3 regions of the Kitasatospora sp. NPDC059812 genome follow, and region 3 is predicted to be linked to each of the others. Evidence: riboswitches for the same ligand, from Rfam matches in the RefSeq annotation. Region 3 holds a riboswitch; each other region holds the start of a gene.
What was found. Region 3 has a riboswitch for cobalamin ahead of ACFV6D_RS13070 (HoxN/HupN/NixA family nickel/cobalt transporter). Riboswitches for the same ligand answer to the same signal wherever they lie in the genome.
Positions count from the first base shown of each region.

Region 1: another riboswitch for cobalamin. It lies ahead of ACFV6D_RS21860 (prenyltransferase/squalene oxidase repeat-containing protein); the one in region 3 lies ahead of ACFV6D_RS13070 (HoxN/HupN/NixA family nickel/cobalt transporter).
Region 2: another riboswitch for cobalamin. It lies ahead of metE (5-methyltetrahydropteroyltriglutamate--homocysteine S-methyltransferase); the one in region 3 lies ahead of ACFV6D_RS13070 (HoxN/HupN/NixA family nickel/cobalt transporter).

Region 1 is NZ_JBHWIO010000043.1:44,682-51,370, reverse strand. It holds gene ACFV6D_RS21865 (flagellar hook-length control protein FliK) at 1-331, opposite strand, end outside; gene ACFV6D_RS21860 (prenyltransferase/squalene oxidase repeat-containing protein) at 362-1,435, opposite strand; cobalamin riboswitch at 1,535-1,675, opposite strand; gene ACFV6D_RS21855 (enoyl-CoA hydratase) at 1,743-2,519, opposite strand; gene mmsB (3-hydroxyisobutyrate dehydrogenase) at 2,516-3,439, opposite strand; gene ACFV6D_RS21845 (enoyl-CoA hydratase/isomerase family protein) at 3,436-4,509, opposite strand; gene ACFV6D_RS21840 (acyl-CoA dehydrogenase family protein) at 4,509-5,648, opposite strand; gene ACFV6D_RS21835 (CoA-acylating methylmalonate-semialdehyde dehydrogenase) at 5,656-6,689, opposite strand, start outside.
Region 2 is NZ_JBHWIO010000043.1:61,456-68,144, forward strand. It holds gene ACFV6D_RS21895 (ABC transporter ATP-binding protein) at 1-612, shown strand, start outside; gene ACFV6D_RS21900 (ECF transporter S component) at 609-1,490, shown strand; cobalamin riboswitch at 1,520-1,742, shown strand; gene metE (5-methyltetrahydropteroyltriglutamate--homocysteine S-methyltransferase) at 1,907-4,222, shown strand; gene ACFV6D_RS21910 (hypothetical protein) at 4,439-5,734, opposite strand; gene ACFV6D_RS21915 (3-hydroxybutyryl-CoA dehydrogenase) at 5,923-6,689, opposite strand, start outside.
Region 3 is NZ_JBHWIO010000020.1:185-3,717, forward strand. It holds gene ACFV6D_RS13055 (AAA family ATPase) at 1-759, shown strand, start outside; gene ACFV6D_RS13060 (Fpg/Nei family DNA glycosylase) at 840-1,649, shown strand; gene ACFV6D_RS13065 (metalloregulator ArsR/SmtB family transcription factor) at 1,702-2,085, opposite strand; cobalamin riboswitch at 2,167-2,381, shown strand; gene ACFV6D_RS13070 (HoxN/HupN/NixA family nickel/cobalt transporter) at 2,411-3,523, shown strand.

The sequences.
Region 1 (6,689 bases), on a different contig from region 3:
CGGTGGGGTTGGTGCAGGTCGCCGGCAGGGCGTTGATGGTGCAGACGAAGCCCGGGTAGCGCGGGTGGAAGGTGTACGCGAACCCGGCGCCGGTCAGCGCGGCCAGGCCGCTGGCCGGATCGCCGGGTGCGCAGCCGGTCTGGATGCCGCCGCCGACGGCGGTGGAGTCGACCACGACGGTGACGCCGGTGGTGCCGTCGCAGGCGGCGGCCTGTGCCTGCGGGGCCTGGACGGCGGAGGCGCCGAGCAGGCCGGCGGTGAGGGCAGCGGCGGCGGCGATCGAGCCGAGGGTGCGGCGGGCCGGGCGCGCGGGCGCCAGGGTGTCGGTCATCGGAGCTCTCCTCGCGGGGTCAGCGGGTGGTCAGCGGGTGGTCGCCGGGCAGGCCGGCACGGGCGCGTCCGGGCGGGCACCGGCGGCGGAGAGGGTGGCCAGCGGGGTGCCGGCCAGGCCGAGGACGGCCTGCGCGGTGGCCCGGGCGCCGGTGGCCGGGTTGAAACCGGACGCGTCGTAGGCGACCGCCCCGCGCACGCCCGGGTCCGTGGCGCAGCCCTGCTGGAGCTTGACCAGGCTGCTCCAGCCCTTGAGGCCGGCCCCGAAGCGTCCGCCGGCCAGCAGTGCCTGCGTGGCGAGGCCGGTGGTGTTGGCGTTGGACGCGGCGGCCCCGACGGCCGCGAAGCCGCCGTCGGCGTTCTGGTGGGCGGTCAGCCAGCCGAGCCCGGCGTTGGCCTTGGCGGTGCGGCCGGTCGCGGCGAGGGCCTGTACGGCGAGCGCGGTGGCGTCCGGGTCGCTGGTGCAGGTGGCCTGGCCGAAGGAGACCGGGTAACCGCCTTCCGGGCACTGGCTGTTGGCGAGGAAGTCGACGGCCGCGGCCGGGGCGCCACCGGTCGTGCGGTGCAGGGCGATCAGGGCCAGGGACTGGCCGAAGGCGTTGCTGTAGTCGCCCCACTGCGAGCGGTCGGAGAACCGGCCGTCGGCGGTCTGGAGGGAGCGCAGCCGGGCGGGCAGGTCGACGCCGCCGAAGGCCGTCGGGTTCCCGCCGCGCACCTCGACGGCGAGCAGCAGCTTGGCGGTCGCCCCGGCGTAGGCCTCAGTGGTGCCGTCGCCGAGGTAGCCGCTGATGATCTCGGGCTTGGCCAGCCAGGCGGTGGCCTTCGCGGCGGCCTGGTCGGAGCTGCGCGAGGCGGCGAAGGCCAGTACGGCGTCGATGGTCAGGCCCTGGTCGGGGTAGGCGGTCCCGTTGAAGACGGACTCGAAGTGGTCGCCGTCGACGAGCTGGCGGGCGAGCCAGCCGCCGGCGGCGGCGTCGGGGCGGATCGTCGAGGACGAGGTCGCGGCGGCAGGCGTGGCGTGGGCGGCAGCGGCCGCCGGGAGGACGGTGGCGAGGGCGAGCGCGGGTATCGCGAGGAGGCGCAGGGGGCGTCGGAACGAGGGCACGGTGGGCCTTTCCGGGCCCGCACGCAGGGGCCCGGAGGACGGCGGCACCAGCCGGGGCAGCCCTCGGAGCTCCGGCCCGCAGACCACGACGGGAGGAGGGGACGACACACCTCCGCCGCCGGGTACTCGGGCTCGCCGCCGGCGTGGAGCCGGCGGCCTACCGTTGCGGGTCAGCGCCGGATTCGGACCGGACTTCCCCCAGCGGCGGAGTCACAACTTGACGGCTCATCATGGCGAGACGGAGAAGATCCGGTCAAGGGATCGTCCGTCACATCGCGCCACATCGCGCCGCGAACTGCTCGGACCGTCAGCGGTTGAGGAACTCCGGCGGGCGCTTCTCGGCGAAGGCCGCCATGCCCTCCTTCTGGTCCGCCGTGGCGAACGTGGCGTGGAACAGGCGCCGTTCGAAGCGCACGCCCTCGGCGAGCGTGGTCTCGTACGAGCGGTTGACGCTCTCCTTGAGCATGACCGCCGCCGGGGTGGACATCGCCGCGACGGTCTCGGCCACCGTCAGGGCCTCGGCCAGCAGCTGGTCCGCCGGGACGATCCGGGAGACCAGGCCGGCCCGCTCGGCCTCCTCGGCGCCCATCATCCGGCCGGTCAGGCAGAGCTCCATCGCCTTCGCCTTGCCGACCGCCCGGGTCAGCCGCTGCGAACCGCCGATGCCCGGGATGACACCGAGCTTGATCTCCGGCTGCCCGAACTTCGCGGTGTCCGCCGCCAGCAGGACGTCGCACAGCATCGCCAGCTCGCAGCCGCCGCCCAGCGCGTAGCCCGCCACCGCCGCCACGACGGGCTTGCGCAGCGCGGCGAAGCGGTCCCAGGCGGCGAACCAGTCGCCGAGGTAGGCGTCGACGAAGTCGAGGGACTGCATCTCCTTGATGTCGGCGCCGGCCGCGAAGGCCTTCTCCGAGCCGGTGATGACCAGGCAGCCGATCTCCGGGTCACGGTCGAACTCCGTTGCCGCCTGCACGACTTCGTTCATCAGGAGGGTGTTGAGCGCGTTGAGCGCCTTGGGCCGGTCGAGCGTGATCAGCCCCACCCGGCCCTTGCGCTCGACCAGGATCGTCTCGTAGCCGGTCACTTGCCGTCCTCCCTCAGGGTGGTGATGATCGCCGAGAAGTCCAGGCCGGCACCGCCGTCGGCCTGCGCGAAGTCCGCGTACAGCTGTGCCGCCCTGCGTCCGAGTTCGGTGGGCAGGCCGGCGGCCTCGGCGGCCCCGGCGGCGAGGCCGAGGTCCTTGGCCATCAGGGCGGCGGCGAACCCGGCCGCGTAGTCGCGGTTGGCCGGGCTGGTCGGCACCGGTCCGGGGACGGGGCAGTTGGTGGTGAGCGCCCAGCACTGGCCGGAGGCGGTCGAGGCGACGTCGTAGAGGGCCTGGTGGCTGAGCCCGAGGCTCTCCCCGAGCACGAAGGCCTCGCTGACCGCGATCATCGAGATGCCCAGGATCATGTTGTTGCAGATCTTCGCGGCCTGCCCCGCACCGGGGGGTCCGCAGTGCACGACCTTGCGGCCCATCGCCTCCAGCATGGGTCGGGCCGCCTCGAAGTCCGGCTCGGCGGCTCCGACCATGAAGGTGAGGCTCGCGGCCGTGGCACCGACCACCCCGCCGGAGACCGGCGCGTCCACGGCCCGGTGCCCGGCGTGCACGGCGAGGTCGTGCGCCGCCCGGGCGTCCGCGACGTCGATCGTGGAGCAGTCGACGAAGAGCGTTCCCGGGCGGGCGGCGGGCAGCAGGTCCGCGTAGGCGGCCAGCACGTGCCGGCCGGCCGGCAGCATGCTGATGACGACGTCGGCCTCCCGCACCGCCTCGGTCGCGGACCGCGCCGGACGGACGCCGTTCTCCGTCCGGGACGCCCGGCGCAGTGCCTCGGGCGCCAGGTCGTAGCCGGTCACGGTGTGTCCGGCCGTGGCGAGGTTGGCGGCCATCGGGCCGCCCATGTTGCCGAGTCCGATGAATCCGATGACTCCATTGAATCCGTTGAATCCGTTGCGGTGGGTCACCAGCGCTCCAGGGGTGTGGTGGGGGCCAGGCCGAGTTCCCGGTCGCCGAGCGGGGCGAAGTAGCGGGCCACCGTGGCGGGCTCGACGGCGCTCAGCGTCGACGGGTTCCACCGCGGGGAGCGGTCCTTGTCGATCACCTGGGCGCGGATCCCCTCGGCCAGGTCCGGCGTGGAGAGCGCCGCACAGGAGGTCCGGTACTCCTGGTCGAGGACGGCCTCCAGCGGGCCGAGGGTGCGGGCCCGGCGCAGGGCGGCGAGGGTGGCCTTCACGGCGGCGGGCGAGTTGGCGGCGATCCGGTCCGCGGCCTCCTTGGCCTCCGGTTCGCCGCTGTCCCGCAGGCGGTCGAGGATCTCCTCCACGGTGTCGGCCCCGTAGCAGTGGTCGATCCAGGCCCGCCGGCCGTCCAGCACGCCGGCCGGTGCGGGCCCGACGTTCCGTTCGAGGGCGTCGTGCACGGGGAGTTCGGCGAGGTCGTCCAGCAGCGCGGGCAGCCGCTCGGCCGGGACGAAGTGGTCGGCGAGGCCGCAGAGCAGCGCGTCACCGGCACCGACGGAGCCCGCGGTCAGGGCCAGGTGGGTACCCGACTCGCCGGGTGCGAGGGCGAGCAGGTAGGTGCCGCCGACGTCGGGGACGAAGCCGATGCCGGCCTCGGGCATGGCGATGCGTGTGGTCCCGGTGACGATCCGGACGCTGCCGTGGGCGGAGACCCCGACCCCGCCGCCCATCACGATGCCGCTCATGAGCGCGACGTAGGGCTTGGGGTAGCGGGCGATGCGGGCGTTGAGGCGGTACTCGTCGCGCCAGAACTCCTCCACCGCGCCCGGGTCCGCGCCGGTGGCGGCGCGGTGGATGGCGACGATGTCGCCGCCGGCGCAGAAGGCCCGCTCACCGGCGCCGGTGATGACCACGGTTTCGACCCGCTCGTCCTCCTCCCACGCGTCCAGGGCTTCGGAGATCCTTTGCACCATGCCGTGGGTGAGGGCGTTCAGGGCCGCGGGGCGGTTGAGGACGATCAGGCCGGCCCGGCCCTCGCGGTGGACCAGGACCTCGTCGAGGTCGTTCCCGGCCATCACGCGGCCCCGGTCAGGCCGCGGGCGACGATGACGCGCATGATCTCGTTGGTTCCTTCCAGGATCTGGTGCACCCGCAGGTCGCGGACGATCTTCTCGATGCCGTACTCGGCCAGGTAGCCGTAGCCGCCGTGCAGTTGGAGCGCCTGGTTGGCGACCTCGAAGCCGGTGTCGGTGGCGTGCCGCTTGGCCATCGCGCACAGCTCCGGCGCTCTGGGGTCCCCCCGGTCCAGGGCCGAGGCGGCCCGCCAGAGCAGCGACCTGGCCGCCTCCAGCTCCGTGGCCATGTCGGCGAGCCGGAACTGCAGCGCCTGGGCGTGCAGGAGCCGGGCGCCGAACGCCTCGCGGTCCGCCAGGTAGCGGGTGGCCCGCTCCAGGGCGTCCTGCGCTCCGCCGAGGGAGCAGGCGGCGATGCCGAGCCGGCCGCCGTTCAGCCCGTTCATGGCGATCCGGAAGCCCTCGCCCTCGGCTCCGAGGAGGCGGTCGGCCGGGAGCCGGACGCCGTCCAGCCGCACCTGGCGGGTGGGCTGGGCGTTCCAGCCCATCTTCTTCTCGTCGGGCCCGAACGAGACGCCGGCGTCGTCGCGTTCGACGACGAACGCGGACACCCCGCCGGCCCCCGGTCCGCCGGTGCGGGCCATCACCAGGTAGACCCGGGAGGCCCCTGCGCCCGAGATGAACTGCTTGACGCCGTCGAGGACCCAGTGGTCGCCGTCCCGGCGGGCTCGGGTGGTCAGTGCCGCCGCGTCCGAGCCCGCGCCGGGCTCGGTGAGGCAGTAGCTGGCGGGGGTCGCCATGGCGCTGAGGCCCGGCAGCCACCGGGCGCGCTGGGCGTCGTCGCCGTAGCGGTCGATCATCCAGGCGACCATGTTGTGGATGGACAGGTAGGCGGCGATGGACGGGCAGCCGGTGGCCAGCGCCTCGAACACCAGCACGCCGTCGGCGCGGGTGAGTCCGGAGCCGCCGGACTCCTCGCGGACGTAGACACCGGCCAGGCCGACGTCCGCCGCCTTGCGCAGCACGTCCACCGGGAAGTGCTTGGCCTGGTCCCACGCGACCGCGTTCGGCGCCAGGTGTTCGCGGGCGAAGGCCCGGGTGGTCGCCGCGATGGCGAGCTGGTCCTCTGTGAGGTCGTGCACGGCGCCCTCAGCCCATCGTCGGGATGGTGAAGCTCGCGCCCTCCTTGACCCCGGAGGGCCAGCGCGAGGTGACGGTCCGGGTGCGGGTGTAGAAGCGGATCGAGTCCGGCCCGTGCTGGTTGAGGTCGCCGAACCCGGAGCGCTTCCAGCCGCCGAAGGTGTGGTAAGCGACCGGCACGGGGATCGGCACGTTGACGCCGACCATGCCGGTGTTCACCCGGCGGGCGAAGTCCCGCGCCGTGTCGCCGTCCCGGGTGTAGACGGCCACGCCGTTGCCGAACTCGTGCTCGCCGGGCAGGCGCAGCGCCTCCTCGTAGTCGGCGGCGCGGAGCACGGTCAGGACGGGGCCGAAGATCTCCTCCCGGTAGATCCGCATGTCCGGCGTGACGCGGTCGAACAGCGAGGCGCCGAGGAAGTAGCCGTCCTCGTGCCCCTCCAGCCGGAAGTCCCGCCCGTCGACGACGAGTTCGGCGCCCTCCTCGACCCCGAGGTCCAGGTAGCCGCGGACCCGCTCCAGCGCGTCGGCGCCGACCAGCGGGCCGAAGTCCGCCGCCGGGTCGTCCGAGCGCCCGACCTTCAACGCGGCGATCCGCTCGACCAGTTTGGCCACCAGGGCGTCGGCCGTCTCCTCCCCCACCGGGACGGCCACCGAGATCGCCATGCAGCGCTCGCCGGCCGAGCCGTAGCCGGCGCCGATCAGCGCGTCCGCGGCCTGGTCGAGGTCGGCGTCCGGCATCACGACCAGGTGGTTCTTGGCGCCGCCGAAGCACTGCGCCCGCTTCCCGTGCGCGGCGGCGGTGGCGTACACGTACTGGGCGATCGGCGTGGAGCCGACGAACCCGACCGCCTGCACCCGCGGGTCCTCCAGCAGGGTGTCGACGGCCTCCTTGCCGCCGTTGACCACGTTCAGCACGCCCGGCGGCAGCCCGGCCTCCAGGAACAGCTCGGCCAGGCGCAGCGGCACCGAGGGGTCGCGCTCCGAGGGCTTGAGGACGAAGGCGTTGCCGCAGGCGATGGCGGGTGCGGCCTTCCAGAGCGGGA
Region 2 (6,689 bases), on a different contig from region 3:
CTCTCCGCGACCAGGGCCCGGCAGCTCGTCGGGCTCGTCCCGCAGACCCCGACCGACCTGCTGTACCTGGAGACGGTCGCCCAGGAACTCGCCCAGAGCGACCTGGAGGCCCGCAGCGCCGCCGGCCCGACCGCCGCCGGCCAGACCGCAGCCGGTCCGACCGCAGCAAGCCCGACAGCGCGGCAGATCCTCGACCGGCTCGCCCCCGGGATCCCCGACGGCACCCACCCCCGGGACCTCTCCGAGGGCCAGAAGCTGGCCCTGGTCCTGGCGATCCAACTGGCCGCCGCGCCAAGGGTGGTGCTGCTGGACGAACCCACCCGAGGGCTCGACTACCACGCGAAGGAGGCGCTCACGGGCATCGTCGACGCCCTCGCCGCCGAAGGCCGTACGGTCGTCGTCTCCACCCACGACGTCGAGTTCGTCGCCGCCGCCGCCGACCGGGTGGTGGTGATGGCCGAGGGCGAGATCGTCGCCGACGGCCCCACCGCCGAGGTCATCGTCGCCTCGCCCACCTTCGCCCCCCAGACCGCCAAGATCCTCGCCCCGCTGCCCTACCTGACCACCCGGCAGGTGGCCGAGGCCCTGGAACCCGCCGAGGCCGCCCGGTGAGCGCCGTCCGGATCCCCGGCCGGGCCCGCGTCGTCGCGGCCCTGGCCGCCTTCATCGGCCTGGTCGCCTTCACCTGGCCGTTCGTCGTCGCCCCCGGGAAGTTCGGCTCCTCCTACGCCCCGCCGCTGATCTTCGGCGCCCTGCTGATCCTGGTGCTCGCCGTCGTCATCGCCGAGATCGCGGCCGGCGGCATCGACGCCAAGGCCCTCGCCATGCTCGGCGTCCTGTCCGCCGTCAACGCCGGGCTGCGCCCGCTCGGCGCCGGCACCGCCGGGGTGGAGACGGTCTTCTTCCTCCTCGTCCTGGCCGGCCGGGTCTTCGGCCCGGGCTTCGGCTTCACCCTCGGCTGCACCTCGCTGTTCGCCTCCGCGCTGCTCACCGGCGGCGTCGGCCCCTGGATGCCGTACCAGATGTTCGGCTGCGCGTTCGTCGGCATGCTCGCCGGGCTCCTGCCGAGAACCCGACGGCGGCGCTGGGAGGTGTCGATGCTGGCCGCGTACGGGGCGTTCTCCGGGTACCTCTTCGGTTTCCTCCTCAACCTCTCCTTCTGGCCGTTCTCCACCGACCCGAACAGTTCCATCGCCTACCTGCCGGGGCTGCCCTTCACCGAGCAGTGGCACCGCTACCTGCTCTTCGACCTCGCCACCTCGCTCGGCTGGGACACCGGTCGGGCCGTCACCACCTTCACCGCCGTGCTCGTCGTCGGCCCGGCCGTCCTCACCGTCTTCCGCCGCGCGGCCCGCCGCGCCAACTTCGAGCCCACGGTGCGCTTCGAAGCCCCGGACGGTCGACGAGTCGCGGCGACCGGCACCGCGACCGGCACCGCCATCGGCTCCGCGAGCGGCGAGGGAGTCTCACCATGCGGACGGCTTCCGTGAATTCCGCGTCGGCCCCGGCGGTTTGCCCCTAAGCTGGCGGCGCAGCTGGTTCGTCCTGCCCGCCAGGCAGGACGTCGCAAGAGGGAACCCGGTGGGAATCCGGGACTGCCCCGCAGCGGTGAGTGGGAACGACCGCCGTCATACGCACTGGACCCGGGACGGGTCTGGGAAGCGATGGCCAGTAGGTACCGGACGCCAACAGGCCCGGTGCGCCCACGAGTCCGAAGACCTGCCCGTTGCCCGCCCGCGGACCGTTCCGCGTGCGGATATCCCGGTGACCTCGTGGGCGGGTCGGCGACCATACCAGGCGGGTCCGGCACGCGCATCGACGCGAGCCGCCGCCCGGTTCGTCATCCCTTCGCGCTCTCGTCCCGTCCCCGGGCACTTGAGGAGCCAGACTCGCGAAGGAGAGTCCCTTGACCACGAAGTCCGCAGCCGCGGCAACCAGGGCCACCGTGTACGGCTACCCCCGGCAGGGCCAGGGCCGGGAGCTGAAGAAGGCCGTCGAGGGCTACTGGAAGGGCACGGTCACCGCCGACGCCCTGCAGGAGACGGCGGTCGGCCTGCGCCGGAAGAACTGGGCGCAGCTCGCCGGGGCCGGTGTCCTGGAAGTGCCCACCGGCGACTTCTCGCTCTACGACCACGTACTGGACACCACGGTCGCCGTCGGCGCGATCCCGCCCCGGCACCGGGATGCGGTCGAAATCGACGCGCTGGACGGCTACTTCGCCATGGCGCGCGGCACCCAGGAGGTCGCGCCGCTGGAGATGACCAAGTGGTTCGACACCAACTACCACTACCTGGTGCCCGAACTCGGCCCGGACACCGTCTTCACCGCGAACCCGGCCAAGGCCGTCGGGGAGTTCCGGGAGGCGCTGGCGCTCGGCCACACCGCACGCCCCGTTCTGGTCGGCCCCCTCACCTACCTGCTGCTCGCCAAGCCCGCCCCCGGCGTCGCCGAGGACTTCCAGCCGATCACCCTGCTGGACCGGCTGCTGCCCGTCTACGCGCAGCTGCTGGCGGACCTGAAGGCGGCCGGCGCCGAGTGGGTGCAACTGGACGAGCCCGCCCTGGTGCAGGACCGCACCCCGGCCGAGCTGAACGCCGCCGCCCGCGCCTACCGTGAGCTGGGCGGTCTGGCGGATCGTCCGAAGCTGCTGGTCGCGAGCTACTTCGACCGCCTGGGCGAGGCCCTTCCGGTGCTGGCCAAGGCCCCGGTCGAGGGCCTGGCGCTGGACTTCACGGGGCCCGCCGCGGCGAACCTTGACGACCTGGCCGCCGTCGGCGGGCTGCCCGGCAAGCGGCTGGTCGCCGGGGTGGTCGACGGCCGCAACATCTGGATCAACGACCTGGAGAAGTCGCTGGCCACCCTGGCGACCCTGCTGGGCCTGGCCGAGCGGGTCGACGTCGCGCCGTCCTGCTCCCTCCTGCACGTGCCGCTGGACGCCGCCGCCGAACGCGACGTCGACCCGCAGATCCTGCGCTGGCTCGCCTTCGCCCAGCAGAAGGCCAGGGAGGTGGCGCTGCTGGCCCGGGGCCTGCGCGAGGGCACGGGGGCGATCGCCGCCGACCTGGCCGCCAACCGCGCCGACCTCGCCTCGCGCGCCAACTCGCCGATCACCCACGACCCGGCGGTGCGCGCCCGCACCGCTGCCGTCACCGACGCGGATGCACGCCGCGCCCAGGCCTACCCGCAGCGGGCCGAGGCCCAGCGCGCCCGGCTCGGCCTGCCGCTGCTGCCGACCACCACCATCGGCTCGTTCCCGCAGACCTCCGAACTGCGGGTCGCCCGGGCCGACCTCACGGCGGGCCGGATCGACGCGGCGGCCTACCGGGAGCGGATGGAGACCGAGGTCCGGGAGGTCATCGCCTTCCAGGAGAAGGCCGGACTGGACGTCCTGGTGCACGGCGAGCCCGAGCGCAACGACATGGTCCAGTACTTCGCCGAACAGCTCACCGGCTACCTCGCCACCCGGCACGGCTGGGTGCAGTCCTACGGCACCCGGTACGTGCGCCCGCCGGTCCTGGCCGGGGACATCTCCCGCCCGCACCCGATGACCGTCGACTGGTTCCGCTACGCGCAGGGCCTCACCGACCGCCCGGTCAAGGGCATGCTCACCGGCCCCGTCACGATGCTCGCCTGGTCCTTCGTCCGAGACGACCAGCCGCTCGGCGACACCGCCCGGCAAGTCGCCCTCGCCCTGCGGGACGAGGTCACCGACCTGGAGGCCGCGGGCGCGGCCGTCGTCCAGGTCGACGAGCCGGCCCTGCGCGAGACCCTGCCGCTGCGCGCCGCCGACCGCCCGGCGTACCTGGCGTGGGCCACCGAGTCCTTCCGCCTGGCCACCTCGGGCGTCCGCGCCGACACCCAGGTCCACACCCACATGTGCTACGCCGAGTTCGGCGCGATCATGACGGCGATCGACGAACTCGACGCGGACGTCATCTCGCTGGAGGCCACCCGCTCGCACATGGAGGTCGCCGGAGAACTCGCCGGGGCCGGCTACCCGCGCGAGGTCGGCCCGGGCGTCTGGGACATCCACTCCCCGCGCGTCCCCAGCACCGAGGAGGCCGTGGAACTGCTGCGCGCGGGCCTGGCCGCCATCCCCGCCGAGCGGCTCTGGGTCAACCCCGACTGCGGACTGAAGACCCGCGGCTGGACGGAGACCCGCGCCTCGCTCGACAGCCTCGTCGGCGCCGCCCGCCACCTGCGCGCGGAACTCGCCGGCTGACCCGCCGGCGACACGCCCCGGCCGGGCCCCGCACGCCGTGCGGCGCCCGGCCGGGTAGGCCCGGCCCGTTTCACCCGGACCCGGGAAGCCCGAGACCTGCGAAACGCAGGAACGCCAGGCAGGCGCAGACCTGAACCAAAGGACCAGGGGCGGCGCCGACTTAGTGCCGACGCCGCCCCGATCACCGGCCTGCGCATGCAGGCGGGAGGAATCCGGCTACACGAAGTTGCCGATCACCATGCCGTTGTACAGGCGCAGGGTCGACGCGAGCTCCGTCACGTAGATATTGGGCGAACAGGACGGGCGTGTCCCACCGAGCGGATTCTTGCAGTTCTCTCCCTTGATGCTCGCGGACAGGATTCCCGCGGCGAACTTGTTGCCCTGCGTGCCGTACGAGTAAACGGGGCCGCCGCTGTCCCCCTTCCCCGCCATGTTCTTGCCGGCGACCTGGTCGAGCTCGCTCACCACGCGCGTGGATCCCTCGATCTTCTTCTCCTGGTTCGTGCTGACGGCCCTTCCGCCGCAGACCTCCCCCATGAGCGCGCCGCTCACGCAGAACTCCATGCCGGCGTAGAGGGTGCCGGGGCCGGTGAACTTCGACGTGGTCTGGGTCGTCGACTTGACCGGCCCACCGGTGTAGAACCACGGAGAGGCCTTGTCCACCGAGATGAACGCACTGTCGTAACGGACGATCTCGTCCGCCACCTTGCCGATCACCAGGCCGTTGCCGCTCTTGACCGTGGTGCCGGACGACACGCAGTGCTCGGCGGTGATCAGGTAGTACTGGTCGTACCCCGCGGGGTTGTACTCCTTGGGCCACTTGGCGCCGAAGGCGGACGAGCAGGTCGCGTTCAGACCTCCCACGGTGGTCTTGATGAGGGATCCGCCGAACCAGGGGGAGCTGTCCGCCTCCCGCAGACCCGTGTCGTGGGCGGCTTCCTCCGGCGCGACGGTGACGGGGATGCCGTGGGTGAGGCTGTCCGGGATCGAGGCCGTGCTCTGCAGGGAGGCCTGAGCGTTGTCCTGGGCTGCGAGCTGTGCGGCGTCGATACCGATGTTCAGTGAGTTGCCGTCGTTGCTCGGCCCCGCGCTGATGATCTCCGCGCCGTTGACGCGGAGGTCGGACGTGATGATCGCATGCGCCCGTTCCTTCAGCTCCTCGGCGTTGTAGAGCGAGGGAACGACCGAGACGGCGACGCCTCGGGCACGCTGGGCGGCGACCAGACCACCGATGTCCTGGGGAATCTCCCCCTTCCAGTAGAGGGTGTACCCCTCGTCCTTCACGGACACGACGATGTTGCCGTACCCGGTGGCCGGGTCCAGGTGAGCCTGCCGGTTGACCTCGTCCGCGGCCTGGACTATCCGCTCCTGGGCCTCGGCGAAGGCCTCGGCGGCGGAGCCGGTCGCCGGATCGGCCGACGCGGCGAAGGCCGGCCCCGACATCAACGGCGCGGAGAGGACCAAGGACACCCCGCTGAGCAACGCAGCCAGCCGCCGTGCATGATGTGCCATCAACTTTCCTGCCTGTCAGGATGATTGTGCTTCTCGTGTACACGCACTTACGGGCTACAACGCGCCTGCCCGGGCGTCCGGTTCAGCAGGGCCCGGCGGCTCGGATGTCGCCGCCCCCGCTGCGGGGGCCGTGGTGGTGGTCGGCCGACAGCGGTGTGCACCCGACACGCTGCCGGCGAAGTGTCGGTTCAGGCGCTCGCGGTGTAGCCGTGGAACCCGCGCCCGCTCTTGCGGCCGAGCAGGCCCGCCTCGACCATGCGGGAGAGCAGGGGCGGCGGCGCGTAGAGCGGTTCCTTGTACTCGTCGTACATGGACTCGGCGATGGCCTGCACGGTGTCCAGGCCGATGAGGTCGGCGAGTTGGAGCGGGCCCATGGGGTGGGCGCAGCCGTGGACCATGCCGGCGTCGATGTCCTCGGGGCTGGCGTGGCCGGCCTCGGCCATCCGGACGGCGGAGAGCAGGTAGGGCACCAGCAGGGCGTTGACGACGAAGCCGGCCCGGTCGCGGGAGCGGATGACGTGCTTGCCGAGGGTGTCCCGGGTGAAGGCCTCCACCCGGTCGAGGACGGTCGGGGCGGTGTGCAGCGAGGCGACCAGTTCGACGAGCGGCATGACGGGGGCGGGGTTGAAGAAGTGCAGGCCGAGGACGTGGGAGGCGCGGTCGGTGGTGATGCCGAGGCGGGTGACCGGGATGGCGGAGGTGTTGGTGGCCAGGACGGCGTCGTCGGCGACGAGCACCTTGTCCAGGGTGCCGAGCACCTCGGTCTTGACCCGTTCGTCCTCGACGACGGCCTCGACGACGAGCTGGCGGTCGGCGAGCGCTTCCAGGTCGTCGGCGAACAGCAGGTGGGCCCAGGCGTCTGTGCGCTGCTGCTCGTTGATCCGGCCGCGGTCGACGGCGCGGTGCAGCGAGCGGTCGATCCGGGCCCGGGCGGCGCGCAGGGCGCCTCGGCCGG
Region 3 (3,533 bases):
GCCGCTGCGCCGCCGGCTCCGGCCGCTCCGGTGCCGCCTGCTCCCGTGCCGCCCGCTCCGGCTCCTGTCTCCGCGCCCGCTCCGGCCGCACCCGCGCCCGCGCCCAGTGCGCCGGTCCCCGTCGGGGCCACCGGGCACTTCGTGCTGCCTTCCGGCGCGCCCGTGCAACTCCCCGCCCACCCGCCGCAGCGGCACGCGCCCGCCAGTCCGATCGCCGTCCTGCTGATCGGCCCGGCCGGGGCGGGCAAGACCACCGTCGCCCGGTACTGGGCCGAGCGCCGGCCCAGCCCGACCGCGCACATCAGCCTGGACGACGTCCGCGAGTGGGTGCAGTCCGGCTTCGCCAACCCGCAGTCCGGCTGGAACAACGCCTCCGAGGCGCAGTACCGGCTGGCCCGCCGCACCTGCGGCTTCGCCTGCCGCAACTACCTCGCCAACGGCATCTCCTGCATCATCGACGACGCCGTCTTCCCGGACCGCCCGGCCATCGGCCTCGGCGGCTGGAAGCGGCACATCGGCCCCGGCATGATCCCGGTCGTGCTGCTGCCCAGCCTGGACTCCGTGCTGCACCGCAACGCCCGGCGCGGCGGCACCCGGCGGCTCGGTGACGAGGAGGTGGCGCGGATCCACGGCCGGATGGCCGGCTGGTACAACTCCGGGCTGCCGATCATCGACAACTCGTACCTGGACGTGGCCGGCACCGCCGCCGAGCTGGACCGCGTCATCCTGGCCCGGCTGATGGGCATGCCGGTCCGCTGACCTGCGACGATCCGGCGCTGTCGGTGCCGACTGCGATGATGTGCGGGTCCTGTCGAACCACCCCGGGGGAGCTGACGCCCGTGCCGGAAGGCCACATCATCCACCGCCTCGCCGCCGAGAACCGGAAGGCCTTCGGCGGCCGCCCGGTCGAGGTGTCCAGCCCGCAGGGCCGGTTCGCCGACGAGGCCAAGGCCATCGACGGGCAGCTGCTCACCGCGGCCGAAGCCGTCGGCAAGCACCTGTTCCTCGGCTTCGAGGAGGGCGGCTGGGTGCACGTCCACCTCGGCCTCTACGGCGGCTTCGCCTTCGGCACCGGGCCCGCGCCCGAGCCGGTCGGCCTGGTCCGGCTGCGGCTGGCCAACGACGACGGCTACGCCGATCTGCGCGGCCCCAACACCTGCGCGCTGGTCACCGGCGCGGAGAAGGCCGCCGTCGCCGCCCGGCTGGGCCCCGACCCGCTGCGCGCCGACGCCGATCCGCAGGCCGCCTGGCGCCGGATATCGGCGAGCCGGACGACCGTCGCCGCGCTGCTGATGGACCAGAAGGTGCTGGCCGGGGTGGGCAACGTCTACCGGGCCGAGGTGCTGTTCCGCCACGGGATCAACCCGCACCGCGCCGGCCGCGACCTCACCCGGGGCGAGTGGGACGCGATCTGGGCCGACCTGGTCGCCCTGATGCGCGAGGGCGTCGGCGCGGGCCGGATCGACACCGTCCGCCCCGAGCACACCCCCGAGGCGATGGGCCGCCCGCCGCGCGTCGACGACCACGGCGGCGAGGTGTACGTCTACCGGCGGGCCGCGATGCCCTGCCTGGTCTGCGGCACCGACGTCCGGGCGGAGCAGCACGCCGCGCGCAACCTCTTCTGGTGCCCCGCCTGCCAGGCGGCCTGACCGGGTCCGCGGTTGCTCCGGCCGGGCCCCGGCGTGTCCTCCGGGGGGCCGGTCAGCCGACGGCCGCGGTGGGCTCGTGGTGTTCGGCGGCGGCGCACGCGTCGAGGAGGGGGCGCATGGCCTCGTCCACGAGCCGGTAGCGCACGACCCGCCCGTCCTTGTCCCCGGTGACCACGCCCGCGGTGCGGAGCAGCCGCAGGGCCTGGGACACGGCGGGGTCGCGCATGCCGGTGGCGACGGCGAGGTCGGAGACGGCGAGCGGGCCGGCCCGGTGGAGGGCGAGCAGGAGGGCGAGCCGCCCGGGGTCGGCGAGCAGGGAGAACCGCTCGGCCCAGGTGCGGACGTGCGCGGGGTCGCCGATCGCGGCGATGGCCTCGCAGACCCGGTGTCCGTCGATGGTGCGGTGGCCCGCGCGGTCGGCCGGTACGAGATGCATGCGCACATTGTTGCAGGAGGGGGCCTGTGATCCTGGACACCTGCGCAGGTGCGCAGCCTTGCAAGGGTGGGTCCTGGCCCCTACGGTGTTCCCCGCCGTGGTGCTCGGGAAGACCGGTGACGGATCCTCAGGGGTCCCAGTCCGGAGCGGCCCTCGCCACTGTGATCGGGCCATCGTGATCGTCGACGATGGAGAGACGTCCGTACCCACGACGCCACTGGGAGCCTCGCGCACCTGGGAAGGCGGGTACGGGACCCCCGTAAGCCAGGAGACCGGCCACGGCATCTCACGAAGTGTTTCCACGAGGTGCTGGAGCGTGACCCGAATGACCCTGCCCGAAACCGCCGCCGCCGAGGCGCCGGCGACACCGTCCGTGCTGCCCACGTTCCGCTGGAAGCGCGAGGACACCGTTCGCACGGCCGGGCTGATGGGGGTGATCCTGGCCATGCACGTGGTGGCGTTCGGGACGCTCATCTTCCTGGTCGCGCCCCACAACTACGCGGTCGGCACCCAGGTCTTCGGCGTGGGCCTGGGGATCACCGCGTACACCCTCGGCATGCGGCACGCCTTCGACGCCGACCACATCGCGGTGATCGACAACACCACCCGCAAGCTGATGGCGGACGGCAAGCGGCCGGTCTCGGTCGGCTTCTGGTTCGCCCTCGGGCACTCCTCGATGGTGGTGCTGATGGCCGCCCTGGTGGCGGGCGGCGCGCAGCTGGCCAGCACGCTGATGGACGACGACTCGACCACCCACAAGTGGCTCGGGATGGTCGGCACGACGGCCTCCGGCGCGTTCCTCTACCTGATCGGCGCGCTCAACCTGGCCGCGCTGCTCGGCATCCTCAAGGTGTTCCGGGCGATGCGGGCCGGGTCGTACGACGAGGCGCAGCTGGAGGAGCACCTCAACTCGCGCGGCTTCATGGCCCGGGTGCTGAACCGGGCGACCCGCTCGATCACCCGGCCCGGGCAGATGTTCCCGGTGGGCATGGTGCTGGGGCTGGGCTTCGACACCGCGACCGAGGTCACTCTGATGGTGATGGCCGGGTCGGGCGCGGCGGCCGGGCTGCCCTGGTACGCGATCGTCTGCCTGCCGCTGCTGTTCGCGGCCGGGATGAGCCTGTTCGACACCCTGGACGGGACGTTCATGAACTTCGCGTACCAGTGGGCCTTCGCCAACCCGGTCCGGAAGGTCTACTACAACCTGACGATCACCGGGCTGTCGATCGCGGTGGCCTTCGTCATCGGCACCATCGAGCTGGTCGGCGTGCTGCACGAGAAGCTCGATCTGACCGACCCGGTCACCGGCTGGATCGCGGGCATCTCGCTGGACAACGTCGGCTACGCGATCGCCGGGCTGTTCGTGGTGGTCTGGGCCGCGGCGATCGCCTACTGGAAGCTGGCGCGGGTGGAGAAGCGCTGGGCGGCCGCCGAGTAGTGACGGCTGC